DNA from 3 places in the Peribacillus sp. NPDC097675 genome. Region 1 is predicted to be linked to each of the others. Evidence: riboswitches for the same ligand, from Rfam matches in the RefSeq annotation. Region 1 holds a riboswitch; each other region holds the start of a gene.
What was found. A riboswitch is a leader RNA that binds a small molecule or an ion and turns the genes downstream of it on or off. The one in region 1 is predicted to bind S-adenosylmethionine.
Positions count from the first base shown of each region.

Region 2: another riboswitch for S-adenosylmethionine. It lies ahead of metK (methionine adenosyltransferase); the one in region 1 lies ahead of mtnW (2,3-diketo-5-methylthiopentyl-1-phosphate enolase).
Region 3: another riboswitch for S-adenosylmethionine. It lies ahead of ACQKL5_RS09730 (sugar ABC transporter substrate-binding protein); the one in region 1 lies ahead of mtnW (2,3-diketo-5-methylthiopentyl-1-phosphate enolase).

Region 1 is NZ_JBNNSK010000009.1:170,460-178,607, forward strand. Features, by position in the region: gene ACQKL5_RS14805 (YncE family protein) at 1-748, opposite strand, end outside; gene ACQKL5_RS14810 (hypothetical protein) at 855-1,139, opposite strand; gene ACQKL5_RS14815 (DNA alkylation repair protein) at 1,245-1,487, shown strand; gene ACQKL5_RS14820 (hypothetical protein) at 1,524-1,691, opposite strand; gene ACQKL5_RS14825 (CobW family GTP-binding protein) at 1,755-2,681, opposite strand; gene ACQKL5_RS14830 (cupin domain-containing protein) at 2,809-3,342, opposite strand; gene ACQKL5_RS14835 (methylthioribulose 1-phosphate dehydratase) at 3,365-3,988, opposite strand; gene ACQKL5_RS14840 (2-hydroxy-3-keto-5-methylthiopentenyl-1-phosphate phosphatase) at 3,991-4,647, opposite strand; gene mtnW (2,3-diketo-5-methylthiopentyl-1-phosphate enolase) at 4,650-5,882, opposite strand; SAM riboswitch class I at 6,033-6,185, opposite strand; gene ACQKL5_RS14850 (pyridoxal phosphate-dependent aminotransferase) at 6,307-7,491, opposite strand; gene ACQKL5_RS14855 (carbon-nitrogen family hydrolase) at 7,590-8,148, shown strand, end outside.
Region 2 is NZ_JBNNSK010000008.1:48,400-56,547, forward strand. Features, by position in the region: gene ACQKL5_RS12930 (methyl-accepting chemotaxis protein) at 1-1,472, shown strand, start outside; gene pckA (phosphoenolpyruvate carboxykinase (ATP)) at 1,637-3,220, opposite strand; SAM riboswitch class I at 3,794-3,956, shown strand; gene metK (methionine adenosyltransferase) at 4,123-5,319, shown strand; gene ACQKL5_RS12945 (gamma carbonic anhydrase family protein) at 5,432-5,950, opposite strand; gene ACQKL5_RS12950 (lysophospholipase) at 6,166-6,969, shown strand; gene ACQKL5_RS12955 (alpha/beta hydrolase) at 7,046-7,690, opposite strand; gene ACQKL5_RS12960 (class I SAM-dependent methyltransferase) at 7,848-8,148, opposite strand, start outside.
Region 3 is NZ_JBNNSK010000005.1:180,120-188,267, reverse strand. Features, by position in the region: gene ACQKL5_RS09750 (aldo/keto reductase) at 33-968, opposite strand; gene brnQ (branched-chain amino acid transport system II carrier protein) at 1,116-2,447, opposite strand; gene ACQKL5_RS09740 (hypothetical protein) at 2,932-3,105, shown strand; gene ACQKL5_RS09735 (dynamin family protein) at 3,482-6,268, shown strand; SAM riboswitch class I at 6,363-6,469, shown strand; gene ACQKL5_RS09730 (sugar ABC transporter substrate-binding protein) at 6,581-7,696, shown strand; gene ACQKL5_RS09725 (sugar ABC transporter ATP-binding protein) at 7,762-8,148, shown strand, end outside.

The sequences.
Region 1 (8,148 bases):
CGTGACTCAGGATAAATAGCCCGTCTTCATTTTCAATGAATTTAATTGGCATAGTTGGCACCTTAAGCTTACCTTTCATCTTTCCCGTTTCAGTCGAATACATATAGAGATTTTCTTCAACCTGATTTCCTTCCCCATGGCCCCCAATCCAGATCTCCTGATGTTCTTCTCTTAATAGCGCTCCCGTGGAAGAACCTTGTATTGTAAATTCCCGATCAACCTGTTTCGTTTCAAGGTTAATGATTGAACAATGGGTATCGCCAAAGTTAATGACATATAAGTTACTTGCTTGCTTTCCTTGTAGAACCGTCAATGGACTTTTACCAACTGTAACTCTGTCTTGTTGCTTGCCTTCTTTATCAAAAAAGTAGATGGAATGATTCAGTTGGTTGACCGCAACAATGCTCTCCCCATCTTGAAGCATAAGCATGTTGACGATTCCCTTCCCTGCCTTCCAACTGTCAATATGTTTACCCGCGGATAAAGAGTATGCTTCAATTGTCTCCATCTCCTTCCCATAAAGAAGGACGGTATCTTTATTCGCTAAAAGCAAAGCACCGGTAAATGGTTTAGAAATATCCCACCTAGCAAAAAGCTGATAGTTTTCATCCAGGAATGTCAAGCTCGTATCTTTAATATTGACTGTTGCCAAAAAAGATTGATTCAGGTTCACTTTCGTATATGATTCATTGCTGTTGCACCCATACAGCAGGACTACGGCAAATAAAAGGATAATAACCCGCATCATGATTTTGACTCCTCATTCAAGTAAAAGGTATTTTTATTATATTTTAACAACAAAGTGTGAAAAAAGTGTGAAGCATAAACGAAAAATAACCGACATGAATAACCATTTACTTTAAAGCCAAAATCCTTTCCTGAACCGTACAATAAACTGAAATGAGTGCCGTCTTTTCTTCATCTGTAAGTGAAGATTCCATCACCCGATTGACACTCAAATGAAATTTTTCATGAATGGGCTTCCTGGCCCTTGGATGAGCATTTTCATCCAAGAGTTCACGGCGGACAAGTTCTGATAGAATCAGGAGCGGTTCTTCATCCCCCTTCATTACCTTCCTATTATTCCATAGGCTTGCATAAGCCTCCAATAAAGCTCGATCTTTTCCTATATCTTTCATCTTTCATTCATATCCCTTCCATCCATTACTAATTTATACATATTACCATTCACTATCGTAAAGACTATACATATACACGTATTAACTTTTAAAGGAGTGAGTGCATTGTCTCAAGTATATCGCTGTCCGAATTGCCGGACAAATAAATCTCGCTTCAATCTCATTGAACAGGTTCCGACCCCTGTTAAGAAAGATCCTCAATCAGGTGAGATTGTTGAACAGTACTCAAATGATTCCCTTCAGCCCTTTCACTTAGCTTATAACGGGCCTGATGTTCGAGTACAGTGCGCAGCATGCGGCTTAATTGAGGATGAGAAAACATTTGCCGCTTTTGGTCTACAGTCATAAAAAAATCAGGCCCAATTTAATGGGGCCTGATTTTTTTCACTCTTTTCCGACTGCCATTTTTGCTCGATCAATGGCTATTGGAATGGCTTTCCCATCATCATAACCATCATCAAGTAATGCATTCGCAATCTCGATGGCTTTGGCACGGACATCTTCATCTAGATTTTTCATTGAATTAGGATAATCTCTTTTATTCCACGGCATATATACCGCCTCCTTGAAGACTTGTCTACCTAACTTTTCCCGGTTTTGATGGGAGGTAAACACCTACATGGTCGCCTTCGCTTCCAAAAACTTCAACTCACTGATTATAGCGTCTTTATCCAGTTTTTCTCCAATAATCACGATATTCAATGGCATTTTGATGATTTCATCCATATATAATGGCATGCCATATGAATATTGAAATAAAGTAGGGTACTGCGAATGGGTGAAGGAAAGATATCCTTTCATTCGATACACCGTTTCAGGAAGGGCCCTGAGCCAATCCTCAAAATCAGCTTGATTAATGGCCCCTTCAAAAGTGTGCACAATTGCACGTAAATGGAGATGACTATGTACATCAAGCTTTTGATGGTTATTATGTTGCTTCCTATGCATTTGCTGCAAGGAACTAAGAGCAACAGCTGCATACTCCGTCAATAAGCATACTGCTTCGGGATTCAATCCTTGGATTGAGTAAATAAGTTGAGCGGCCTCCATTTCACTTACCAAATCGGCTTTGTTTAATAAAATGAAATCTGCATGATGTATCTGTTCGGCCAGTAACTGACGAAGTTGCGGCGAAAGCTGTTCACGATCGCGCCACCGCAATAAATCAACCACTGTTATAATCCCTTTATACTCCAACTTGTTGGCAAAAAGCGGTGACATGATCCCATCAAGTACTTCAACCGGGTGGGCAGCCCCTGTCGTTTCAATATAAACGGCATCTAAATCATTTTCTGTCAGTAATTCTTGCAACTGAATTTCAAGTTTGTCCTGAATGGTACAACATATGCAACCATCGAACAATTCCTTCAACGGCACATCATCACCAATCAGGCCACTATCTACGGACACACTGCCAAGTTCATTTAAAAGCACAGCCACTTTTCTGTCCACTTCATTTTCCTGCTTTAATATATTTCGAAGAAGCGTCGTTTTCCCGCTACCGAGAAAACCGCCTAATATGTATACTTCGGTCGTTTTCATTAATATCTGCTCCTATAATCCATGCTATTTTGATTCCCGTTAAATTTTATCATAATTCTCCTGCTAAAGCACCCTGGGGAAACAGCACAAAAAAACCAGCCCGAAAGCTGGTTTTTTTAATCATTTATTATGCCTGAACTTCATCTTTCTCATATATCGGCACCCAGCCGGCTGGTGTAACGAAAATGCGGACGGCCACCGTTTTTCTGTCTTCTGCTAGAGTGAAATAATGGCGTGTCGATTCTGGTACGCTGATTAAATCTCCAGGGTTGAGGCGTACATCAAACCATTTTCCATCACTGCCCTCAATGGCAAAGATACTTGTTCCCCCGGCGATGAACCGTACCTCATCATCTTCATGGTGATGTTCTTGCTTAAAGTTCTGTAACAGTTGATCCAAATTTGGATTGGCATCGGATAATGAGATAATATCATGCGCTTTATATCCCCTTCTCTCCGATATTTCACTAATCTCAGACTCAAAGGCTTTAAGAATTTCATTTTTATCGTCATCTGTTAAATCATATTTTTCAACCAAATGAGCCGGCAATTTTGCAATGTCCCATTGTTCGTAAATGACCCCTTGTGTCTCTAAAAAGCTATGGACCTCTTCATTTAGTTCGATTACCCCATTTGTTTCATGGAATCTGATTGTAGCCATTATTTTTCCTCCTTTAGGATTATTATATTGAACCAGCTACTATCTTTTGCTGATTAAGCAACAGCTGGTATTGAAACAGAAATTCACACGCTTCTAAAATCTTCTTTGTTTCCAGCCCACTTTTTCCCCAAACGGTAATTCCATGATTTCTGATAAGTACGGCACCCGTGTCTGCATCGACATGTGGACTGAATGTTTCTGCAAGTAGAGGAATATTGGCATGATTATGGATGATAGGTATCTTCAATTCTGAATCTTCCTGCCATCGACCAGTCGCTTTGATGATTTCATGGTTTCGGAACGTCACTTCCCCCATTTCAGCATATAACTCAGAAATCACATTATTTTCAACTGTATGGACATGGAGGATGCAGTTCGCATCTGTTTTTCGATAAATCTCTGTATGAAGAAGTGTTTCAGCAGAAGGCCTGAGCTCAGTGGTTCCGATTGGTGTTCCAGACAAATCCACCAATACAAAATCTGAATCTGTCTGCTTACGTTTATCTTTGCCACTTGCCGTAATATAAAAATTCGGGCTTTTAGCCTCACGGATTGATAAATTTCCACTCGTACCCATAAACCAATCTCTATCTGCCAGTTCAGCCTTTATTTCCGCTAATTCCTGCCACTCTTTTGAAAGTACCACTCTTACACCTCCTGTAGCTTTTTAAGAATATTGATCACATCAAAGAAAGTTTCAAATTCTTGATGAGGAATACCTTCTATACGACACTTTTCAAGCAGCCGGTCTCGTGCAATGACAAAATCAGCCTGTTTAGCGGCTTCAAAATCCGTAACCGAGTCTCCGATAACTAGCCTGTAGTCATTTTTCGTTGAAAGTTTCCGCATAATCGTTGGTTTACAGCAGCCACACCCATAATCACAATGTTCATCACATGTATGCGGCCATTCAATCACAATTTTTTCCTGTTCAAAATTGGCATGATTACAATAGACACGATCTGTAGACAATAAATCATTCAAAAGTGGTTCAACAAAGAAGTCCATCCCACCACTAACAATATAAATAGGAATATCTGCTTTTTTTGTAAAATCTACAAAATCACTGAATCCTGGACGAATGCCCGCTGTGTCCTTGACATATTGGATGATGTCATCCTTTAGATCGCTGTCCAGCAGGGAGAACATCTCGCCCACACCAGCAGAAATACTGATTTTTTGCTGAAGGACGCCATCTTTTAATGACTCCCAACCTGGCGGTGCAAACTTCTTCATGATTGAGATGATATTATCCGAGTTGGTAATCGTTCCATCAAAATCACAAAATATAATCGGTTTGATCATGCTTATAATCCTCCCCATAAGGCCAGCGCTTTTTGAAGTCCATGATCTTCCTTAGCTGCTAAAGATAATGATTTTCCAGCAAGTACAGCTTCTACCGCTGAACGGAATGCCTGTGCTCCACCCTTTGCACCATCAGGGTGACCATGGACACCTCCACCCGCATTTATCACGCTTTCTAATCCAAAATCTTTGATAAGATTAGGTACCATACCTGGATGTATGCCCGCTGATGGGACCGGGAAGGCCTTTTTCCATGATGGCTCATTTTTCGTCAAAGCTTCAGCAACCGCTAATGCCTCTGCTTTATCGAGTGCCACATTTCCGTATGGAGAAGGGAATAGGGATAAATCAGCACCTGAGAGCCTTGCCAACTTTCCAAGAAGAAGGGAATAGCTGACTCCATATAAAGCTGAGGAAGCTAATGCTCCGCTATATGCCGGATGAGCCATGATTGGTAGATTAATCCGATTGTTTTCACGTAAAGCCTGTAGTACATCTAATCCATATGTATGAACGTTAAATAATAAAGCATCGGCCCCAGCTTCAGCTGCACGCTCTGCTTTATCCATCAATTCGAATGTTCTCCCTGATAGATTCACAGCATATATAGTCCGATGACCCGTAGTTTCATAGACATCTTCCAAAATGGTCTTGCCCGTTCTTACTCTATCGAAAAATGGCGTCTGCTCTTGATCAAAGAGAATTTCATCATCCTTTACAAGATCGACCCCTCCCAGTGCCTGTTGCAATAATTGTTCATTGTGATAAGCAAGATCCCGACCTAACACCCCTTTAAAAATACTCATCACGAGAGGACGGTCAAATACATCAATTTTTTCCCTGATTCCAGTAATGCCAAATCGAGGACCTGGGAAGGCTTTTTGAATATCGCCAACAAAATCCAAATCTATCAATTTGATTTCCCCATCCAATGACAGTTTACCGAATACCGTCGTCAGGATGGCCGGTAGATCATTAGAAAAATTACCTGCAGGGTAGGCAATCTTGATTGTTGAACGGTACACTTTTTGACCGAAATAGAGATTAACTCGCCCTTCTTCAGGAAGAGGTGTTACGGAAATTACTCTCCCTTTATGTTTTTCCAATTGCTTCTGCACTAAGTGAGGCAGTTCTGTCCAAGTCCCTACCGTCAATCCTAATGCAATGCCTTCTGCTTTTTTTTCATGCTCTCCTTTGAAATCATGAAGTAAATACGTAGCGATTATTTCACTCATTTGATCACTCCTTATACGTTAAAGTCAATGTTGAAGTATTTCTTCATGTACCCAGCCCTGCTCATCTGAAAAAGAGTGATATTACCACAAATCTATTTTTGAGCAAAACACAAAAGCCCCTTCCTAAAGAAGAGGCTTTAAAAAGCCATCTTCTTATCTCCCAGCCGGATGGCTGCAAGAATTAGCACCGTGCCCTGTGGACCCAACAAGGATCCGGCGGAATTACCGCCCCATTTCACAATGGTATTACAGTCGGTTGCTGGGTTTCATCGGGCTAGTCCCTCCACCTGCTCAAAATAAGAAAATGCTATTATATTTTTGTTTGAGTATCTAATTTAAAGATTTAGAATTATCTTTATATTCTTTCATGCAATTCATACTTTGTCAATAGGTTTTAGCGATTTAAATCAATCAAACCTTACACTCACTGTTTTTCACCAAATAAGTTCAAGGCACCAATTCTTTCTACTGCTTCTTGAAGCCTCTCTTCTGAAGTAAGAAGTCCTACCCTGACATACCCTTCACCAAACTCACCAAAACCATTTCCTGGTGCAACGGCGACATGAGCTTGGGTTAATAAATGGTCCGCAAAGCTAGCGGATGTAAAACCTTCCGGGACCTTAAGCCATGCAAAAAAGGAAGCATCAGGAGCCTGGACATCCCATCCAATTGACCGTAATCCTTCAATCAATACATTTCTTCGTCCTTCGTACATGTCCACCAGTTCTTTTACGCAATTTTGTGAATCCAATAAGGCGCATTCCGCTGCTTCTTGTATGGCCGGAAAGAGGCTGACATAAAGATGATCCTGTAATAATTCGATTGCTTCGATGATACTTTCGTTACCAACAGCAAAACCGACTCTCCACCCTGCCATATTATAAGTTTTTGATAGTGTATAAATTTCTATTCCGACATCTTTCGCACCCTTTACTTGAAGGAAACTTAATGGTTTTTTTCCATCAAACCCTATTGCCCCGTAAGCAAAATCATGAACCACACAAATTGAGTGCTCTTTGGCCCTTATAACGGTTTCTTCAAAAAACTCTTCTGTTGCGGAAGCTCCTGTAGGATTATTCGGGTAATTCAAAAACATCATTTTGGCTTTTTCCAAAACTTTAGTATCTATTTCCTGGTAATTAGGGAGAAAATCATTTTCTTCCGTCAAGGGCATAATTTCTGTTTTAGCCTGTGCTAAGGCCACGCCTGACAAATAATCGGGATAGCCAGGATCAGGTACTAAAATTGTATCGCCTGGATTCAATAAGCACTGCGGTAATTCCACAAGGCCAGCCTTTCCACCAAATAGAATTGCCACTTCCGTTTTGGGGTCTAGCTTGACGCCATATTCACGTTCATAGAAGAGAGCCGCAGCTTCTTTTAAATATTGATGACCTCGGAAAGGAGAATATTTATGATTCATAGTATTTTCTGATGCTGTCTGCAGACTTTGCACAATATGACCTGGAGTAGGTTGATCTGGATTTCCCTGTCCAAGATTAATGACATCATGGCCTTGTGAAGATATCTTATTTACTTTTTCAACTAAAGAAGCAAAAAATTGCTTGGGAAGCTCCTGAAGAAGTTTGGATTTTTCGAATTGCACCATCTTTACACCTTCTCTGAAATTTCTTGAAATTCTAGTCACAAATGATATATGTTTATCATAATCTTGTAAAGTACTTTTTTACATATGGAGGTTTTAATATGAAATGGAAAATCGCCTGCCTACAAATGGAAATTGCCTTTGGACAACCGGATATTAATTTTCAGGTGGCAGAACAATGGATTGAAAAAGCTGCACAGTCTAAACCGGATATCGTCGTGCTGCCAGAACTATGGACAACCGGTTATGATTTAACGAGATTACAAGAAATCTCAGACGAGGAAGCGGAACAAACCATAACCTTTCTAAAAGCACTTGCAAAAAAACACCATATTCACCTTATTGGTGGCTCGATTGCAAAAAAAACCACGGAAGGTATCTATAACACAATGCTCATCATCGATAAAGAAGGCAAACTCGTAAAAGAATACGACAAGCTCCACCTGTTTCAATTGATGGATGAGCACCATTACTTACAACCTGGTGAAAAAGATGGATTATTTTCCCTTGATGAAAAAGTTTGCGCAGGATTCATTTGTTATGATATCCGATTCCCGGAATGGCAACGGGCCCATACGATACGCGGTGCGGAAGTTTTATTCATATCAGCCGAGTGGCCAAAACCGAGGCTCAGTCATTGGAGATCGCTGTTAATCAGTC
Region 2 (8,148 bases), on a different contig from region 1:
CGGATGCTAAGTATTTAGAAGGTAGGACGGAAAAAAATAATGTATTTGAAGATACATATAAAGAGTTGGGAAAGAAGCTTAAACTGAAAGAAGATCGCGTTTTATTGGAAGAGGCATACAAAGCAAAACAGGAGTATGCAAAACTTTCAGAAGAAATAATCTTTAATGTCCAGAAGGAAAAAACGCAGGAAGCTTTGGTTATCGCGAAAGAGACAAGTGTACTAGAAGAAACGATCATCGAAAAAGCTAAGCAGTTAAGTGACAATCAAAAAGTGTATATGCAAGAAAAACGCAAAGAGATAGATGCGTTGGTGAAGGACATGCAACTCATCATCACGTTGGTCATCATCGGAGGGTTTGTCCTTAGTATCGTTATGCCGACTGTCCTGAGCCGTAGTATATCCTACCCTGTTCGGAAGCTTACAGCTGCCATAGGACAGGTTGCAGACGGAGACCTCCAGGTGGAAGACGTTCAGGTGCGAAACAAAGACGAGATTGGTGATATGGCCTGCGCATTCAATAAGATGGTCAAAGAACTTAAGTCAATAGTCTCGAGTATGAGGGATTCATCGACACTGCTTGCCGCTCAAGCTGAGCAAATGTCAGCGAGTTCCGAGGAAAGCCTGGCCTCTTCGGAGATGGTCGCAACAACCGCAGAGGATAATATGCAGGGAACGAATCAGCAGGTGACCATAATCGAGGATTCAGTGAATTCCATGAATGAAATGGCTGCAGCGGTCGGAAGGATTACGGAAAGTAATGTCGATATGCTTCAATCGGCTGAAACCGTGAATTCGCTTGTAAATGAGGGATCCTCCAGCATGAATGCCGTGACAAAGGAAATGAATAATATCAATGCTACCATTCAAGATTCAGCAAGCATCATGGAAAAGATGGCAATTCATTCTAGTGATATTCAAAGGGTGACAGCGTTGATTACGGACATTTCCGATCAAACGAACTTACTCGCCTTGAATGCTGCCATCGAGGCCGCCCGTGCTGGAGAACATGGAAAGGGTTTTGCCGTAGTGGCAGATGAAGTCCGGAAACTGGCCGAGGAATCGAAACGGTCCGCTTCAGAGATCGCAAACATGGTCTCTATAATTCAAGATGCTACCAAAAAAGGAGTGGAATCCATCAAGATTGGGAGCGAGAAAGCGGTAGATGGACTGGTGGCTTCTGAAAATTCATTACAGATGTTCAATCAAATCAAAGTGGCAGTCGGAGAGGTGAGTGAACGGATTGGATCGACTTCCATTGCCATCGATGAGATTCAAGCGATGACCGAAGAAGTGGCAGCAGGTTCCTTATCCATAAAAGAAATTGCGGTGTCGGCTGCCGAACGGGCTTATGATACTAGTGCCGCAACAGAAGAACAGCTGGCTGCGAATGAACAAATTACTACAGGAGCCCAATCACTAGCATCCTTGGCGGAAAGGCTACAAAAAGAAGTGAGTCACTTTAAGATTTAAGAATATAATCAGTAACCCGAACGAAGAACAATTTCTCGTTCGGGCTTTTTCTTGCTGGAAGGTGGCTTATCCTTTGAAATGTTCGATAGCCCGGGGTTTCGAGCTTATTATAATGATAAAAAGAGGACCATGCGAGTTTCGCTTGGTCCTTTCGTATTCCTGAATTATGCAATTGGTCCGCCAAGTTCTTCGATTTCATTTGGAACGCTTCCAAATTTTTTGAAGTTGGCACGGAATTGTGCTGCCAAGTCTTTTGCTGACTCAGTATACGCAGCTGGATCTTCCCACGTCTTGATTGGTTGAAGCACTTCGTCAGGAACACCTGGAACATGAACAGGAATGTCCAATCCGAAGATATCATCTTTAATGGTTTCGATGTTTGCTAATTCTCCTTCAAGTGCTGCTTGGATCATGGCACGAGTGTAAGCAAGCTTCATGCGGCTGCCCGTTCCATAAGCACCGCCAGTCCAACCTGTGTTGACCAGGTAAACTTTTGAATCATGCTCGTCGATTTTTTCCCCAAGCATTTCTGCATAGCGTTGTGCAGGTAGTGGTAGGAAAGGTGAACCGAAGCATGTCGAGAATGTTGCTTCAGGAGACGTCACTCCTCTTTCAGTACCAGCCAATTTACTAGTGTATCCGCTCAAGAAGTGGAACATGGCTTGTTCTTTAGAAAGTTTGCTGATAGGAGGCAGTACGCCAGATGCATCAGCCGTTAAGAAAATGATTGTATTTGGATGTCCCGCGATACTTGGATTCACGATATTATCAATCGCTTGCATTTGGTAAGCGGCACGCGTGTTTTCCGTCAATGAGCTATCATCGTAATCCGCTTCGCGCGTATCGGGATCCACCACTACATTTTCCAATACCGCGCCAAAACGAATGGCGTCGAAAATCTGTGGTTCTTTTTCACGTGAAAGATTAATGGTTTTTGCATAGCATCCGCCCTCGATGTTGAATACACCGTTAGAAGACCAGCCGTGTTCGTCATCACCAATCAGTTTCCGGTTCGTGTCGGCAGATAACGTGGTTTTACCAGTACCGGACAATCCGAAGAATAAAGCGACATCGCCTTCACGACCTACATTTGCCGAGCAATGCATCGGAAGGATTTCTTCTTCCGGAAGTAGGTAGTTCATGATGGAGAAAATGGATTTTTTCATTTCACCTGCATATTCGGTTCCACCGATTAGGATTGTTCTGCGTTCGAATGAAACCATGATGAACGTTTCGGATTTAGTCCCGTCAACTTTTGGATCGGCTTTGAAATTAGGTGCAGATAGGATCGTGAATTCTGCTTCATGCCCTCTCAGTTCCTCCTCGTTCGGACGGATGAACAAAGTATGAGCAAAAAGGTTATGCCAAGCATATTCATTTACAACTCGGATAGGAAGGCGTGATGATTCGTCGGCGCCAGCGAAGCCTTTGAAAACAAAGAGTTCTTCTTTTGCTTTTAGGTAGTCCACTACTTTGCTATATAGATTATTGAAGACTTCTTCAGAAATTGGCTGGTTCACTGGGCCCCAGTCTATTTTATCTTTTACCGAAGCTTCTTCTACAATATATTTATCTTTAGGTGAACGGCCCGTGTATTTGCCGGTTTCAGCTTTTACTGCGCCAGTCGACGTTAAAACGCCTTCATTTCTGCTTAATACTTTTTCAACTAATTGAGGAACTGAGAGCTGAGTTTGCACATTATTCCCTGCTAATAATTGGTGTAACTCATTAACGTCAACAGAATTCATATATGAGATACCATCCTTTGTTTAAGTTTTATATTACAATTAGTATAACACATTAGATTGAATAGTCTATACTATTTAAACGTTTTTTGTGAACGATTATAGAATAGTCAAATTAATCAATTTTTTTATATCCATGAGTAACCTAGTGTTTAATGCCGGCATATACTTGCAGTGAACCATCCTGGATGGTCAGCACTAAAGTTGCCCAGAAAGGAAGATAATCTTATGGTAGTCAATCTTGGATGTAAGAAACGGATGCCCCCGTAAAAAATTAGGGCTCTCGCTGGGATTATCGAAAATCTTCTTTTATATAGGAAGAAACGAAGTAAAACAGCCTATATGAAAAGGAAAAAGGGATTAAAATATGGTTTCCATAGTGCTAATTGCTTGTGACTGAATTATCCATCAATATCAATGGTCTGAAATTCCAGTCTACTCTAAGAATACTATTTATAGTTCATCAGTGCCATAAAAAAAGTTTTTTTATTTTTCGTTGATGGGGAAAAATGTTCTAATTAGAAAAACATTGACAAATTCAGACTAAATGCGATAGTATCTTAAATTGTACGGATTCTCTTATCCCGAGTTGGTGGAGGGACAGGCCCTTTGAAACCCAGCAACCTGCCATATTGAACTTGACCCAAAGATCAATCGCCGAAAATAAAGCGATGATTCTTCAAGGAATTGTGGTGATGGTGCTAACCTGAGCAAGGTAAAGACCCTTGAACGATAAGAGTGAAAGGATAGATGATAGAATTTTTAAACCTTTCCTCATAACCCAGGGAAGGTTTTTGTGTTTTTTTCATGAATTCTGTGTCTATGATTGAAACTAATAAGGGAAACGAGTTCCGTAAAGATCAGGCTTATGCCTACAACATACTAACTTCCAAGGAGGAAATAAGATGTCAAAGAAACGTCTATTTACTTCTGAATCTGTTACAGAAGGCCATCCGGATAAGATTTGTGATCAGATTTCAGATTCCATTTTAGATGCAATCCTTGCTAAGGATGCAAATGCGCGTGTCGCGTGTGAAACAAGTGTGACGACAGGTCTTGTGCTTGTTGCTGGAGAAATTACAACATCGGCTTACGTGGATATTTCGCGTATCGTCCGTGATACGATTGCAGGAATTGGCTACACGCGTGCGAAATATGGCTTCGATGCCGAGACTTGTGCCGTTCTAAGCTCAATCGATGAGCAGTCTGCTGATATCGCAGCGGGCGTTGATAAAGCATTAGAAGCACGTGAAGGCACGATGTCGGAAGAGGAAATCGATGCAATCGGTGCAGGGGACCAAGGTCTTATGTTCGGATTCGCGTGCAATGAAACGGAAGAGCTTATGCCCCTTCCCATTTCATTGGCCCACAAGCTTTCTTTCCGCCTTTCTCAAGTTCGTAAGAATGATACGCTAAGCTATTTGCGTCCTGATGGTAAAACACAGGTAACGGTTGAGTATGATGAGAATAACCTGCCTGTGCGTGTAGATACTATCGTCATCTCTACACAGCATGATCCTGAAGTGACACTTGAGCAAATTCAAGCGGACCTGAAAGAACATGTGATTAAAGCGGTTGTGCCAGCTGACTTAATCGACGAAAACACGAAATACTTCATCAACCCGACTGGTCGTTTCGTAATCGGTGGACCACAAGGGGATGCGGGTCTTACTGGACGTAAGATCATCGTTGATACGTACGGCGGATACGCTCGTCACGGCGGCGGTGCTTTCTCTGGTAAAGATGCGACGAAAGTTGACCGTTCTGCGGCATATGCTGCACGTTACGTTGCGAAAAACATCGTAGCTGCCGGCCTAGCTGATAAAGCGGAGGTGCAATTAGCATACGCAATTGGTGTGGCTAAGCCTGTATCGATTTCAGTCGATACATTCGGCACAGGAACAGTAAGTGAAGAGGTACTAGTGGAATTGGTGGAAGCGAATTTCGACCTACGTCCAGCTGGTATCATCAAGATGCTTGACCTTCGTCGCCCAATCTACAAACAAACAGCTGCATATGGTCACTTCGGCCGTACAGATGTTGATTTGCCTTGGGAGCGCACGGATAAAGCAGAGGCTTTGAAAACACAAGCTCAAGCGTAAACCATAATTAAAAAGGTGCCTCGCAATTTGCGAGGCACCTTTTTGATGGAGTTAAATAGGATTAAATATGGTTACGTAGGGAATAATTCAATGAATCCTATTTTTGTGAATTTTACTTAATTCGTTCAGCCTGTTTATAAATCTGCCCTTTTTCAGCGTATTCACGAACGATTCGATCCATATCCTGGCGATCTTCATCATTGATTTCGCGAACGACTTTGGCTGGACGTCCAAACGCTAACGTGTTTGGTGGGATCACTTTTCCTTGAGGAACAAGGCTACCGGCTCCGATAAAGGCACCTTCACCAATTTCCGCACCATCAAGTATGATGGAACCCATACCGACGAGAGCCCCTTTTCGAACCTGACAGCTATGTAGGATGACTTGGTGGCCGATGGTCACTTCATCTTCAATTATTAATGGGTTATTGGGGCTTTGATGAAGAACGCTATTATCTTGTACGCTTACTCTTTTACCGATGATGGTAGGAGCTACGTCACCACGGATGACGGTATTGAACCAGATTGTTGATTCTTCTCCAATCTTCACATCGCCTGTTACGACGGCATTTTCAGCAAGATAAGCGCTCTCGGCAATATCTGGTTCTGCACCTTTGAATGGATAAATAATCAATTTTAATCATTTCCTTTCCGAAGTGGATAATTTTACTGTATTATTTTAATATACCGTATCAAAATAGGCTTGGCTAATATTTCAAGTAGCCCAACTTATTCGGCTTCGTTTTTGTCGAAAATCATGAAGATGGTTATAATTTATCATATAGATTATTTTTCATTCAGCATGGAACGGAAACAACTAGAGAAAAAGTGAAAGGGGGATTTCGAATGTGGAAATGGGAGACGGACGGAGACGCAAAAGGCGTCATCGTCATAATTCATGGGGCAATGGAACATCATGGCCGTTATAAGTGGTTAACTCAAATGTGGCTTTCAGCCGGATACCATGTCGTCATGGGTGACCTTCCTGGGCAGGGAATGACTACTCGCGCTTTCCGAGGGCATATCGATTCCTTTGACGAATATTTAGAAGAAGTAAAAAGCTGGATAGAAGATGCCTACGATTATTCTCTTCCGGTCTTTTTATTAGGACATAGCATGGGCGGCTTGATTGCAATCCGTCTGCTTCAGGAGGAGGAATGGGATATTGCGGGGGTCATTTTATCATCGCCATGTCTCGGCCTGATGACGCATCCTCCCAAATATTTAACTGCGATTTCACACGGGATGAATATCGTAATGCCTAAGTTCCGGGTGGATTCTGGGTTAACTCCCCAAATGGCGACGAGAAATTCGGAAATCCGTGAATCGGATACGAATGATACATTATACATTACCAAGGTATCTGTTCGATGGTATCGCGAGCTTGTACAGGCTATGAAGGATGCTTTTGAAGAAATACCGGAGTTCCAAGATGTACCGTTCCTGTTGATGCAGGGCGGAGAAGACAAGGTTGTCAACAAGAAAGCGGTCCGTGAGTGGTTCAATTATAATTTGGCCAGCGAAAAGCAATACAAGGAATGGCCGAAGTTATATCATGAAATTTTCAACGAACCGGAACGGGATGATGTCTTTCAATATGCACTCAGTTTCGTTGAAAACCGGTTGAAGATATTAGGGTATGTTGTTTAAAATGGTCCGAAGCTAAAAAGAAACATACAGGAAAGAGGTGCTCATTGCGCCTCTTTTCTGTATGTTTTGATGATTACTATGGGGTCTTCACTAGGTTTTGAAGTGTTTCCATAACCCTAGATAGGGCTAACAAAGAATGAGTGGTCTCGAATTCTCCGATATCTAAGTGATGATCTGCATGTGGAACAATCTCGATTTGTAGATTAGTGCTATGCAATTGGTCGATTTGATTTGAATGATAGTGGGGGTCTTTGTCCCCGATAACGAGGAGTCCTTGATGTTCACTGTTTAAGAGTGAATCGAAAATCGATTCGAACTTTAACAATGGAGTAAGTAAAATCACCTTTGAATGTAAGAATTCGTTTCTTTTGAATAGGTCATTCACGATGGGGATGGTTCCAAGGGACTTACCTAAGAATATCGTTTCGGTATATTCACCATTTTTAAGAACATCCAAGATGACAGGATGAATATCATCCATCATGGTCTTGGATATTTCCTCAAGAGGTTTTTTTAGAAAATATTCCCCATAGGAGTAATGGACATGAATAATATCCACTTTATTTTGAAGCATGGTCATCGTTGCATAATAAAATAAGGGCTTATCATAATTGTATCCTGAACCTGAAAACATAAAGCAAACGGTGTTCGAACCTGTTTCAATATGTGTATACCGTATTTCTTTGCCGCTCGTTTGGATACTCTTTTCATGTACTTTCATTCATTTGCCTCCGGATATATTCATTAAAAATTTCAGATTTGGATTGTAACTTTGCCAGATTCCAATATTCTTCTTTCTGATAAGTATAATTTAAAAATTAAAAAAATTCAGCATCTAAATGAAAGATACCACCGTTTATACAACAGTGGCATGTGGATTATCTCTTTTCTATTGCAACCAGAAACGGAGGGGAATGGACTTGATTGATGAAGTCGTATTTAAGGACATGGGCTTTTTGCTGAGACAGGTTCTGTACATATTGCATCAATGCATCCCGTTCCGCTTCGCCTCCTGGATGTCCATGATAGATGACGAGGACGATGATGCCCTCTGGAGCCATCATTTCAAATAGCTTAGTAAGTGAGGGAATCGTCGTATCAGCTTGAGTGATGATCGATTTATCGCCTCCAGGCAAATAGCCAAGGTTGTAGATGGCCCCGGTAATCTTTCCTGTATGT
Region 3 (8,148 bases), on a different contig from region 1:
GTTCAAATTAAACTGAACGGCATTTTCGTATATTATTGTGCAAAGATGGCACTGATTTCGGCAATGTCATCCATGGTTAAGTCAACATCCAATGCTTTTAGGTTACGCGTAACTTGTTCTGGTTTTTTCGCTCCGGGTATCAGCACATCTATGGAATGGCGTGTTAAATACCAGGCAAGGGCGATATCCGCGACCTCTGCATGTTTTCGGTTGGCAATTACACGGAGCTCCTCGACTTTTTGCAAGTTGCTAGAGTAGGCTTGCCCTTGGAAAAGGGGATCTTTCGCTCGTATGTCGTCAAACTTCGAATTTTCATTATATTTACCACCTAGCAGGCCGGATGCAAGCGGGAAATAAGGAATAAACGATATTTGATTTTCGGCCGTATATGGAAGTAAGTCATGTTCGGCCTCACGTTTGAAGAGGTTATATTCAGATTGCAAGACATCGACATAGCCGTCTTTGTTCGCTTCTTTCAATTGTTCGAATGTAAAATTCGAGACGCCGATGGCCTTGATTTTTCCAGCATCTTTCAATTCCTTTAAAGCCCCGACAGCCTCATCCTTGGGTGTAGCCTCATCAGGGAAATGAATGTAGAATAAATCAATATAATCGGTTTGGAGCCGCTTTAAACTGGACTCTACAGATTCTCTAAGAAAAGCGGGAGAGTTATCAAATACGACATTACCATCCACGAATTTATGGGCTGCTTTCGTAGCAAGTACCACATCCTTACGTTTTCCGGTATCCTTCAGCACTTCCCCGATAATTTCTTCCGAGCGTTCCGGACCGTAAATGTAAGCTGTATCCCAAAAGTTAATGCCTTCTTCGAGAGCCGTTCGCAGGACCTTTCTCCCCGTATCTTCATTCAGGTTAGGAAATAGGTTATGTCCACCAATTGCATTCGTACCGAGACCAATCTGATTCACATACAAATCCGTTTTACCAATACGCGTTTGCTTTGACATTTATTAATCATCTCCTCTTACTAATCATACCAAAAACAGGGTGGTTAATTCCAAAAATATGCAGTGTATACTGCGAATATTATAATTCAAGAACGTTCAATATCCATAAAAAAACAGATGAATCAACCGATTCATCTGTTCCCGTAATTATATGGTTTTGATATCCATGTCTTCTGCTGGAGCCGCTTTTCCTGTTTGGCTAAGTATAATGCCAATGACCGTACCAACTAAGGCTGGTAGAATCCATTCCATTCCATGTGCAGAAAGAGGAAGGGCATCGGTGAATGTTTGCACGATTCCTAGCGGGACTTCAAAAGCGCTTAGGCCATCAATTAGGGCAAAGACGCCAGTGAAGAGCATGGCGCTCCTGTATACTTTTTTCGGATTCTTGAAATGGCGGCTGAAGAACGTCAAAGCGACAAGGACGATTGTTAAAGGGTAGGCCATTACTAGGAAAGGTAAGGATACCTTTAAGATTTGATTCAGTCCTAGATTGGAGAGAGTGAACCCGATAAGTGTGATGATCAGGACGACCGTTTTGTAGCTGGCCTTAGGAATGAGATTGGAAAAATAATGTCCACAGGCTGTTGTCAATCCTACGACGGATGCGATACAGGCCAAGAGGAAAATGATTCCCAAGAGAGTTGTTCCAGCTGGTCCGAGCAATAGGGTGGAAGCGGCAGTCAAGATATCGGTTCCATTTTCAAATGTACCGTTCGCAGCCATGCGTGCTCCCATGAAGCCTAGGGATGTATACACGATAGAGAGAAATACGGCTGTGACCATTCCTGCCTTTATCGTGTACTTGGTCAGCTGCTTTCTGTCCGATATCCCTCTTTTTTGAATGGAAGTCAAAATAACAATCCCAAAGGCTAGGGCAGCTAGAGCATCCATCGTGTTATAACCTTCAATGAATCCCTTCGAGAATGCTCCTGTTGCGTAGGCTTCTGTAGGAGCTTGAAAGGGTGCGTCAAGTTTCACGAATCCAACGATACAAAGGATGACAATAGACAATAGTAGAGTGGGCGTGCTCCAGCGGCTCATGATGGTTTCCATTTTTTCAGGATTCATCGAAATGGCATAAACGATCAAGAAGAATACGACCGTGAATAGGAACAAAAAGAGCGATTGGCCCATCGTGTCGCCAAGATAGGGTTTGAACCCCATTTCATAGGCAACATTAGCATTCCTCGGTATGGCAAGAAAGGGACCGATGCTCAAATAAATGACAATCATGAAAATCTTGCTGAAAGTTGGGTGTACACGCGCCCCAATCGTTTCTGCCCCGCCTTTGACAAGGGAAACAGCGGCAAGTACTAGAATCGGAAGTCCGACGCCTGTGACGATAAATCCTGCGATGGCCGGCCAGAAGGAAGTCCCTGATGAAGCTCCCAAAAATGGGGGGAAAATCAGGTTACCCGCTCCGAAGAACATGGAGAAAAGCATAAGCCCAATAAATAATATGTCTGTTTTTTTCATGATGATGTCTCCTTTTTTTACGTTCTATTGATAAAACTTGCTGACTGGACTAAAAGGACGTTGAAAAAGTATTACAATGAAAATAAAAAAACGCCCCTACTTAGAGGGACGAGTAATGTGCTCGCTTTACCACCCATATTCCGAGCTTCTAAAGAAGTTACGGCATTTCAGTCAACGTACGGTAACATACGGAGCCTATATTAGTAAGATTTGCATCTTTGTTTTTTTTGATGACAGGTTAAACTTGGTCTTTAAATCCTAGGTTCTTCATGCAGGCAAATATTATAATCTAAAAATAATTTAGCAAATTCAGTATTCTAAGTCAATAGGACGGAACCTTTTCGGTGGTAGGAAATTGGAACTAGAGATTATAGTATGATTTAAATGGGTTTACGATACGTCGAAAGAATCGTAAATACTCCCTATTATCTTTCTATCTTCATCTATATTATAATAGAAGTAGAACACTAAAGGAGACAATGTTATGTCTGAAAATAAAAAGGTAAGCCTAGCGGATGCAATCAAGCAGAAATTGGCGCAAAAGCAAGCGGAAACAAGTAAAGATAAACTTGAAACCGGTGTTGTCAAAAAAACGAAACCGCTTAAAAGCCAGTTAACCAAAAAGCCCAATAATCAACGTAAGCGTACAGGGGTATAATCCCAATTTGTCATAGGACAATTACTGTTCAATGCTTATCAGAGAGCAGTATCCTTCATGACTAAAGGTGCTGCTTTTTTATATAGGTAAAACTTTTACCACTTTAAGGTAGTTTGCGAGCAGATTTTCTGGTAATTTAATGGTAGGAGAAATATCCCTCGCAACGCTTTATTTCCTGGTAAAATCCATAAAAGCATAAATTTAAGAAAATAGTAAGTAATTATGCGTATTTATTAAAAACATTACAAGCACGGAGGCTTCTGTTTTAAACTTGTAAGAGTTATGACATGTTGTTACCATATTGTTTTGTTAAAATAATAATTTGGAGCTTTGACAGATCATTTTCTTATCTAAAGGAACTTAGTCATCCTCTTTGATGGTGCCTTTACTTGAAAATATGAAATATATCGGGGGAATTACGATGGAAGAACAGCTGATTGGCAAAAAGTTCTATGAAACCATGATTGATGACATAAATAAACATCCGATTCAAGCCTTGGGAGAAATGTTTCTCGTGGAACAAAAAAAGGAAAGATCGGATTTAACAGCGATTCGGTTTGCTCAGGGTGAAGTGTACTTCCTACACCATGATTATGAGGCGGCCATATTTAAATGGGAAAACATAGAGGGGGATCTTGCTGCGTGGGCTAAGAAGAATATTGCTGATGCCTATTTTGAACTAGAAATGTATTCAACGGCCGAGGATATTTATAAAGGTGTAAATACGAGCGAACCTGTGTTGAAGACGGAAGTTCTTTTGCAACTGTTTTCACTATACATAGTAGAAACAAGAAATGACTTGGCTTCAAAAGTGGTGAAGGAAGCGGTCGATTTCCAACCGGATTATCCAAATGTCACAGAAGTAGCACGTTCTTTCTTTGAGGCACAAAAGGATTGGGATAGTGCGATTGTTTTAGCAGCTAATGAAAGTATCCGTACGCAGTCCATGATGTGGTTTGATGTACTGAAAACGTATATCCAGCAGGGGGTGGCACAATCAACAGCTCCGGATTACTTCTCAAAAGTACTTAGATCCTTATACAATCTGGACCAAAATCGTTTTGAGAAAATGACAGTTGCGCTCTGGAAAAACTATAAATATACCGATTCTTACTTTGAATGGCTTAAGGTCATCAATAAATTGATTGATGAAATTGAGTTAAACAATGGGGATGTTTGGGATGATCTTTCCATCTATTACCGTGATGCTTATGCAGGGTTGCTTGAAGGTACACATTTAGTAAAAGAATTAAGCCCTGTCGTACCTAGGTTGCTTGAAAATTGGCTGAAGATTGCCGATGGGGAGCTTTCGTTGTTTGCAGCGGCTTCTGTCCTTTCATGGAATGAGATTTTCCCGGATACAGTGAGTGCACTTGTTGTTCAAGATGCGGAAAGTTTGCTAGCGAAATCCCCTAGATTGGGAGGCGGAATGGAATCAGGAGAAAAACTGATCAATTCCATCATCCAATGGGCAGAGAGCAATGATTTATCGGTCGGTAATAAGTTGAAATGGATGGTAGACGGAATCAAGGATACAAGTAATTTCAACCTGCTTCTTGTTGGAAGTGCAGGGAATGGCAAGACATCCTTCATTCAGTCCATTGCAGGAGAAAGTATTGCGGCGGAAGACCATTCATCTCTGATTAGCGTGAAAGATGGCGATGACCTAGAAATCTATGAAATTACCGATACAGATCGTAAATCGGTAGAAGAGTTAACGGAATTGGATGAAATTCGCCGTCAGCGCGGTACAATTGTCGATGTTACGCTCATCAGTGACTACCTAAGAAATAATCGCCTACGATTATTAGATACGCCAGGATTCAATGGAGAGAAGAATGTAGATTCTGATTTCCATAATTATCTACTGGAGAGCGACGGAGTGATGTTCGTTTTAGATGCACGGGCACCTTTTACTGGCAGTGAACGTGATTTGCTATTGGAAATACAGCAAATGGCTCCAAAGCTTCCCATCCATTTCTTGCTCAATAAAATGGATACGATTTACAGCGATCAAGTGGCAGTCAGGATGGAAGATGAGACATGGGATAAAGTGAATGCCTATTTCCCTAATGCAAAAGTATTTGCGTACTCCAAGCTTTATGACAGCAAACAACAGCTACAGGATTTGGGAGTTTTCCTCCATGCAAACTATCAAGAAAGCAATTGGAAGGAAATGAGAGCGGAGAAGCTGCTTGCTTTTACTCGTAAAACATTATCCTATCTTTTAGAAAAACGGGCAGCAAACGAACGGAAATGCGAGCACTCGATTTCATGGAATGAACAGATGGAAGTGAAGCTGAAGGGTGCTACGAATCAGCTGACTGATTTGGAAACAGAAAAAAGCGAGAATATAACCAGATCTTATCGTTTACTTAAAGAAGAAGTGAAAAAGGAACTTTCCACAAGAATTCCCGAATTGTTGCGTGATTGCTCTAAAACATTATCTGAGAATAGTGATTTCAGCCAAGTCCATATACAGCTGAATCAGGAAATGAATGATCGGATACAGGCCTTTATATCAGACAAAATCATGCCACAATATTTCCGATCCCTTCAGGACTGGATCGCTACATCACAGTTGGAATTTATGCAAAGTCAACAGTTCATGGACGAAATGAGCGCCGGATTCAATGAATTGTATAAAGAAGAACGGATTGTACTTGCCGGGGACTTCAGGGTCCTGGATGACTGGCGTCGTGATGCTGACCGGATGACAAGCAGTATCCGGATTGATAACGTGAATATTTTACTGAGAAGGACACCATCTCAATTGATTCTTAAGGGAGCTGGGAAACTGTTCGGGGCCATACCTCAAAATAAAGCGAATATGTATAATAGATATAAGAAGTTCTTGGAAAATGAAGACTTCCAAGATGTTGCCGATATGATCAGTGACCGTTTCCTTACTCAATTTAGTTTGTTCGAAAAATCCCTGGAACGTGACATATCCCTGTTCTATCGCAATTCATTTGCCATCCTTGAAAAGAACATCGAACAAACGCAAACCGAAATCAAGGAACAGCAGGCTGCTTTGGAACATATGAGAGAAAATCCGGAAGTTTACCGTGATCCAATCACTCTTTTCGAAGTGAAGTTGCGCCAGTTCGAGCGTCTTGAAAAAGTCGAAAAAAGACGCCTGGCGAAATTGCAAGGAAAATAAAACATTTAAAATATTCTAAATACTATTGACTTAACGACTATATCTCTATAAAGTGTTACTTATCGAAACGAAACGTAACGTAACACATTATATTCTCTTATCAAGAGTGGCGGAGGGACTGGCCCTACGATGCCCAGCAACCGTTCCATTTAGGAATTGGTGCTAAATCCTGCAAAACAGAAATGTTTTGACAGATAAGAGAGGGATAAGTCCGCCAATCAGCTGATTAAACCTCTCTAATTTTAGAGAGGTTTTTATTTTAGATTTATACCAACAAAACAGATGTGAATAATGTAAAAAAGGGGAGTTAAAATGAGAAAATCACTTTTTAAAGGGGCATTCATTTCAGTCATTGCTTCGGCATTACTATTGACGGGCTGTTCTTCAGGACAAAGTACGGGAGAAGCCAAAAAAACGGAAAAAGTCTCCTTTGAAAATGTTCCAGAACGATTTGCAAAAGGGGAAGGAGCCAAAATTAAAGTCATCCGTAAGATTGGGGGGGATGATCACACGGCCCAATATTTAGCAGGAGCGAAAGAAGAAGGAGAAGCACTCGGCTTTCAAGTGGATACATATACGGCGAATGGAGATACGGCTAAATTCCATGATGCGATCGCCCAGGCACTTGAGGAAGATTATGATGGCTATATCATTTCCCATGGTGATGATGCAGCGACTGTGAATGATGTACAAAAATTGGTGGATGCAGGGAAAAGCGTAGTCACGTTTGATTCCATCAGTGATTTAACGAAGATTGATGGTGTAACCGTAACGTCACAAGACGATGAAGCATTGGCAACCCTTGCTTTTGATAAATTGATTGAAGAGGAAAAGGGCGAAGCGAACATTGCATACCTTTGGGTGGACGGTTTCCCACCAATGGTGAGAAGAAACGCCGTGTATCAAGATAAGCTAAAAGAAAACCCTGGCATTAAGGAAGTTGAAAGATTCGGGGTGGCATCGGCAGATACTTCGGTCCAGACGCAAAATGCGGTTGCTGCGATGTTGAATAAATATCCAAAAGGAAAGATTGACGCAATTTTTGCAACTTGGGATGCATTCGCTATCGGAGCTGCTCGTGCAATTAAAGAAGCAGGGCGGGATGAAGTGAAAATCTATGGAATTGATGTTTCCAATGCCGATCTTCAGGAGATTCAAACGAAAGGAAGTTCGTGGTCGTATACGGCAGCGGTTGATCCGAAATTGATTGGTGCAGTGAATTTGAGACTTTTGGCAAAAAAATTAGCGGGAGAAGAAACACCGCAAAGCTATGATTTAGAAGCTTCGTTGATTTCACAAAAACAGTTACAATCATCCAAGGAATCAGTCAACATGACCAATCTATCCGGCATTGTCAAAGGCTGGGGAGTTTCAACGGAATTTGAGGAAGAATGGATGAAGGTATTGAAAGAACATTATAAGAAGTAACAATCAGAATTGATGGACACTCTCTTCATGTCAAAGAGAGTGTCTGTTTAATGGGGGGATGGGACATGGGCATTCAATTAGATATGAAACAGATATCAATCGAATTTCCGGGTGTAAAAGCGCTGAATGAAGTGAATTTTTCAGTGCGGTCGGGGACAGCACATGCATTGGTCGGCGCAAATGGAGCAGGGAAATCGACATTAATGAAAGTTCTTTCAGGGGCTCATGTCCATTATTCCGGCGACATATTTTTGAATGGCAAGGTACACGATATCCGTTCCCCGAAGTCTGCACAGGAGGCTGGCATTCAAATTGTGTATCAGGAAGTGGATACAGCCCTCATTCCTTATTTAACAGTCGCGGAAAACGTGATGCTTAATGAGACCGTGCAAAACATGGGGGAAAAACAGATCATCAATTGGCACGAATTACATAGGAAAGCGACTGCAATC